DNA from 2 places in the Paenibacillus sp. FSL H7-0942 genome. Region 1 is predicted to be linked to the other one. Evidence: riboswitches for the same ligand, from Rfam matches in the RefSeq annotation. Region 1 holds a riboswitch; the other holds the start of a gene.

Region 1 (3,294 bases):
CCAACTTTCAATTCAACTGTACGAGGTGCACCTGCTGAATTGTCTGCGCCGCTATCGGCGTCCTTGTTGTTTCCGCAAGCTGCGAGAACCGCAATCAACATAAGACTAAGTAGAGCAAAAGACCATTTTTTCATGTGTAAAACCCCTTCTCTAATCATTTTGTCATGTGGCATCTGCATTAATGCATATCCATCATGTTATCTATGTGTTATTTCCTGGTGAAAAATGTAACCAAGCGATCTCCAGCCATCTGGAGAATTTGCACTAGAATGATCATCGACACTACGGATATGATCATAATTTCATTTTGATAACGGAAGTATCCATAGTTGATTGCCAGTGTTCCCAGACCTCCACCGCCAACCATGCCCGCCATCGCCGTATAGGAGACGAGCGTAACAATGGTGATCGTTATACCAGCAAGCAGTCCAGGCAGTGCCTCAGGCAGTAACACCCGTCTTACAATCTGTCCGGTCGATGCACCCATCGACTGTGCCGCTTCAATGACACCACGATCAACTTCTCGCAACGTCGTCTCCACCAAACGAGCAAAATAAGGAGCTGCTGAAATCACCAAAGGAGGTATAACGCCGAGCACCCCCGTAGCTGTACCGACGAGTATACGAGTGAATGGAATAAGAGCAACAATCAATATGATAAATGGGACTGAGCGCAAAATATTCACAATCAGGGATAGTATAGTGTACACTGCCCGTGACTTAATCGAAGCAGATCGGGCTGTCATGAACAGCAGTACTCCGAGCGGTAAACCTAAGATAACGGTAAACAAGCCTGATACACCCAAAATTTGCAGTGTCTCAATGGAGGCTTTACCAACCTCTTCCCAGCGAACTGTTGAAAAATCCATCTAACGAAGCACCTCCACATCAAGTCCCTCAGCGGTTAATTCTGATATCGTCCGATCAATCATTTTTGAATCACCCTCGAACCGAACGGTCAGCTGCCCATAAGGAACCTGTTTGATCGTAGAGATTGTACCTTGCAGGATGGCAAAATCCACGCCTGTCTTACGTACCGTTCTAGACAAAATCGCTTCATACGTTTTGTTACCCAGAAAGGATATCTTCACAAGTTTGGAAGCAGCACCTGCCTGCAATTCAACGCCTGCATTTGCCAGAGCGGTCTCTTCCAGAGCAAGCCCAGCTTCATGGTCACGCATCATGAAGTCCCGCGTGATCGCATGCTGCGGCTTCAGGAACACGTCTGTTACAGGTCCTTGTTCCACAATGCCACCTTGATGAATGACAGCCACCTTGTCACAGATGTTCTGAATGACATGCATCTCATGTGTGATCAGCACAATCGTTAGGTTGTACTTTTCATTAATGTCGAGTAATAACTTCAGGATTGAATTTGTCGTCTGCGGATCAAGTGCCGAAGTAGCCTCATCACAGAGAAGTACATTTGGATCACTTGCAAGTGCTCTCGCAATCCCTACACGTTGTTTCTGGCCACCCGATAATTGAGCCGGATATTTGCTGCTGTGGTGCTCCAGACCAACCAGTGCAAGCATTTCCTTCACTTTGCGATCAATGGCATCCTTGGGTGTATTCACAAGCTTTAGTGGAAAAGCTACATTGTCATATACCGTTGCCGAAGATAACAGATTAAAGTGTTGAAAAATCATCCCGATCTTACGTCTCTGTTGCTGCAATTCGGTTTTGCTCAGTTCAGTCAGGTTGATTCCGTCGACCCATACCTCACCCTCCGTAGGCCGTTCCAGCAAATTAATGCAGCGAATCAATGTGCTTTTGCCCGCTCCGGAATGGCCAATCACACCGTAGATTTCACCCTTTTGGATGCTCAAATTCAGCTCGGATAACGCTGTTGTAGATTTTGCCCCTTTGCCGTACGTTTTCGTTAAACCTTTTAATTCAATCAATCGCACTTGCCCCTTTCCAACCACCTACATGTATCTTTACCCGATCTAAAGGAAAACTCCCCTTAAGTACAAAAAAAGAGCCCTTTGCAGATACAAAGAGGGCTCTTCACGTGAAAGAATATACCTTCTCATCTGCCAAAATCGTGTCTTGCACCATTTTGTAGGAATTAGCACCTAACATCTATAACGCGAATGATACATGTATCATGTCGTTACAAATCGGTTGCCGGGCTTCATCGGGCCTGTCCCTCCGCCGCTCTCGATAAGAAATATGTTGTTGTAGGATTTTATAAGTTCATGTAGTTTATGCTTTATAATGTGAACGTAACTTCCGAAATATCAGTTATATCCGTGTAACATTCGATTGAAACTCAGTATATTCCAAGTATTCCGATTTGTCAAAGGGAATTATTTCTTTTCCATATTTTATTGATATAACTATAAGAGGCTGTTAACGTTTCACAGACCATATCCACGCCCTGACGCATTTCCTGCACATGCTGATTCAGATCCTCCAATTTCACTTTACCTTGCAAGGTCTGGTGTAACTGCCACAGGTCATCGTGCATTTCTGAGTTCATGTAGTGAATTTCCATATTACGTCGCTTGCGCAACTTGCTCATCGGCTCACGATAAGAGTCCTTGATCTGTATTAATTGCAATGCAAGATCATGATGCTCCCTTGCATAGTCGAACTGCCTTAACACAGTAAAATAAGAAAAATGCGCTTTGGTATTGGAAGTATTCAGCTGGAATATTTCATTTAATACTGTGCCGACTTTATCCAGAATGGCAAAGCAGCGGATAAAGCCATCTTTGTAGAAATACACATAACGTGCATACTCGGCTTTTTCAGTCGCCGTCATATCATCCGTTGAACCTGCAACGACCTTTTTGCGAAAATGAGCAGCAGCGAAACAGCTTTGCTCCAGTTCATCCAGTGAGGAGATGAGTCCCTGAGTCCACACATACAGTTTCCGATAGTCATGCGTGGGATCATGGTCCACATGCATTTGTCGTTGAAATAGCTCAAGCGTATGCGCCATTGCGTCCATCGCTGCCTTCAATTTACCTTCGTTTATACGTGGCTTTTCCCCCAACAACGTTCGCAGCATATCTAACCTCCTCTTTTCCAAATCAACAAGAATTCATCACCGTAAACGAAACATCATTCATTCCGTGTAATTGCTGCTTGCCATAGGTTGCCCTGATCCCTCTGACATCAAACAAAGTCCACCTGTCCAATGATGTACATCACTGGATGGTGGACTTTCATATTTAAAAACGATTAGCCGGGCGATGTAGCTTGTACACCAGGAAACTCATATACGTTAAGACTCCGAACAATATGGCGATATCCAGCATATGAGCAAGAGCTACGAACATGTATA
Region 2 (3,294 bases), 3.3 Mb from region 1:
CAGATAACGCCTCACCTTTGGTAATAATTAGTCCGGCGAGCACATCATTATGTCCGCCCAGATATTTGGTAGCGCTATGAATGATGATATCGGCACCCAGTTCAATCGGACGTTGGAAAAATGGAGTCAACAACGTGTTGTCAACAATGGTCAACAGGTTGTAACTTTTCGCCCAGGAAGCAACGGCTTCCACATCGGTGATCATCATCAGTGGGTTGGTTGGTGTCTCAATAAATACAGCTTTTGTATTCGGTTGACGAACCTTCTCCAGTGCTGCCAGGTCATTCGTGTCCACATAACTTGCAGTTACGCCGAAACGGGACAGAATACGTTCCAGCAGACGATAGGTTCCACCATACAGATCCAGCGATACAATCAGATGATCCCCTTGACCAAACATGGCGAAGATCGTTTGCAGCGCGGCCATTCCCGAGCTACAGGCAAACCCTGCATCACCGGACTCCAGCGCTGCGGCGGCTTCTTCCAATACTTTACGGGTTGGATTAGTCGTACGAATATAATCAAACCCCGTGCTTTGTCCAAGCTTCGGGTGGCGAAACGCAGTGGATTGATAGATCGGAAAGTTAATGGCGCCTGTTACCGGTTCATTAATGGACCCAATTTGTGCTAAGCGGCTTTCGATTTTCAACTTGTTGTTGTCTTCCATTGCTGCATCCTCCTGTAATCTCGATTAGATTTGCGGGCCAATATCGTAAGGTGTTTCTTGATACACATAGTAATTGAGCCAGTTAGAGAATAATAAGTTGGCATGAGCGCGCCAAGTAGCTGGTGGCACACGAGAAGGGTCGTCATTCGGATAATAATGCCTAGGCAATGCGATATCCAAACCTTTGGCTGCATCCCGGTCATACTCCCACTTTAATGAGAACGGGTCATACTCGGCATGTCCTGTGGCAAAAATCTGTTTGCCGTCTTTGGTAGCAACCAGGAAGATCCCCGCTTCCTCAGATTCAGCCAAAATCTCTAAATTCTCATTCTTTTCAATATCTTCGCGTCTCACTTCCGTATGACGGGAATGTGGAACGTTGAATACTTCATCGAATCCACGCAACAATGGAACATGTGGTTTATTGATGGTATGTGGGAAAACGCCAAAACACTTTTCATCAAGTGCAACCTTGGGTACGTCAAAATGATGGTATAAACCTGCCTGGGAAGCCCAACATATGTGGAGGGTTGAAGTCACATTGGTTTTAGTCCATTCGAAGATCTCCTGGATTTCATTCCAATAGTTCACGTCTTCGAAATCCATCTGTTCCACCGGGGCACCCGTAATAATCATTCCATCGAAACGGCGGTGCTCAATCTCATCGAAGGTTTTATAGAACAGATCCAAATACTCCTGAGACGTATTCTTCGACGTATGGGATTTGGGATGTACGAGAACGACATCCACCTGAATAGGCGTGTTTCCCACCAGACGAAGCAATTGTGTTTCGGTCGTTTCCTTTGTGGGCATCAGGTTTAATATAGCGATACGGAGTGGACGAATATCCTGCTGATATGCAGAAGTTTCATCCATGACGAAGATATTCTCTCCTTCAAGTACTTCTTTTGCTGGTAGAGTATCGGGTATTTTGATTGGCATAGTAAGTCTAACTCCTCCTTGTGCATAGATAGATGCAGCCACCCTTGGCTTGATGTCTTCACATCAATACAGTTATAGACTGCCTTGAGCTTGTAAAAACATTGAATTGCTCTTTCATCCAACGTTACAAACAACCTCAAGTTCCTTAGCGAAAATCACTGCTGAGAAGTCGGGGCATATGACAAAGACCTTCCTCGGATTTCGAGAAAGGTCATATGTAAAATAGATATGCGCCTCTCTCATCTCTCAGTTACAACAGTGCCACCTGACACTTAGTCGCTGCAAGAATTAGCACCGTGCGGTATACCGCCGGTTGCCGGGTTTCATCGGGCCAGTCCCTCCACCTACTCTTGATAAGATTTCGCTGTATTAGATTGTAATTAAATCTGGTTCACCGTCTACTTTATTACATTAATGCCCTCACGTCAAGTTGCAGTTCGATGTCTGCTTCCCAGATCGGAACCGTTCATCATCCGTTGTCATACACTGCCTCAGGGCGCGAAATAGACACATTTTTGCGCTTGAAAGCACCTTGTACCAGCGGTATACTAAACAAGGTGTTATAAACCCTTATGTGAGAGGTGACATATTAAATGGATGGCGACCCGAGGCCTGACTGGCAGCCGAATTCCGACAAACTGCATAAAGAATTAACATCAGCATGCCGGCAGCGGGACGTGACTTCCGTTTGATTATATAGTGAACGCAGCCCTGATCTCCAGGCTCCGCTGCCGACCGGCTGATTTGTTCTTTTTGCGCCCATAATGATAATATCCGCCAAGTTGGCGGGTGCAGAAGGAGTAGATTAACGATGAAAATCCGGTTGGTAAACAACGGTGTATTTATTCCGGTGGACGACATTCAGCAGGCGCTGACTCCACCAGCGGAAGGATTTTACTGGATTGATGCAGACATAGACGATTTGGCGGTACTTCAGCCGCTGTTCTTGATGCATGATCTGGCTGTGGAAGACTGTCTTAGTGACGAAGAACAACGTCCGAAGATTGAAATTTATGAGAACCATTATTTTATTGTGATTAATAGCATCCGTTTTGATGATGAAGAGATATTTCTACGTGCGGTCAACTTATTCCTCGGCAGACATTTCATTATTAGTGTTACCAAGCACAAGGTCAGCGAATTGCGCACACTGAAACCCATCCTGTGGGAACAGGAAATCAGTACACCGGATCGTCTGCTGTATTTGCTGGTTGACTTGATTGTTGATAATTATTTCACCGTAGGTGACCGAATTGAAGCACGGATCGAGAAGCTTGAGGAAGACATTCTGATGCACACCAAAAAGTCACATCTGAATGAAATTATCGGGCTACGCAGTGAGATTCTGTGGCTGAAAAAAGTCCTTGGACCTCAGAAAGAGGTCATTAACACCTTGAATAAAAAAGATCTGCGTCTCATCGATGATCAACTGCAAAAGTATTTCAGTGACATCTATGAGAATGCTGTAAAAATATCTGAAACCTTTGAGACTTATCGCGACCTGATGGGCAACTTGCGAGAAGCCTACCAATCCAGTATTGCGAACCGGGCGAATGAGATCATGCGTGTATTTACCGCCATTACCACGGTCTTCATGCCGCTGACGGTCATTACCGGTATATACGGCATGAACTTTACGAACATGCCAGAGCTTAACTGGAAATACAGCTATTTTGTTGTGATTG

Evidence for each region. Region 1 has a riboswitch for S-adenosylmethionine ahead of MHI48_RS25225 (methionine ABC transporter ATP-binding protein). Riboswitches for the same ligand answer to the same signal wherever they lie in the genome.
Region 2: linked by a shared signal. The riboswitch ahead of metA (homoserine O-succinyltransferase) and the one ahead of MHI48_RS25225 (methionine ABC transporter ATP-binding protein) in region 1 are both predicted to bind S-adenosylmethionine.

Annotation. Positions count from the first base shown of each region.
Region 1 is NZ_CP150279.1:5,730,874-5,734,167, forward strand. Features, by position in the region: gene MHI48_RS25215 (MetQ/NlpA family ABC transporter substrate-binding protein) at 1-134, opposite strand, end outside; gene MHI48_RS25220 (methionine ABC transporter permease) at 209-868, opposite strand; gene MHI48_RS25225 (methionine ABC transporter ATP-binding protein) at 869-1,903, opposite strand; SAM riboswitch class I at 2,029-2,172, opposite strand; gene MHI48_RS25230 (Cthe_2314 family HEPN domain-containing protein) at 2,302-3,018, opposite strand; gene MHI48_RS25235 (heme A synthase) at 3,182-3,294, opposite strand, start outside.
Region 2 is NZ_CP150279.1:2,004,483-2,007,776, reverse strand. Features, by position in the region: gene MHI48_RS09155 (PLP-dependent transferase) at 1-667, opposite strand, end outside; gene metA (homoserine O-succinyltransferase) at 692-1,609, opposite strand; SAM riboswitch class I at 1,846-1,969, opposite strand; gene corA (magnesium/cobalt transporter CorA) at 2,421-3,294, shown strand, end outside.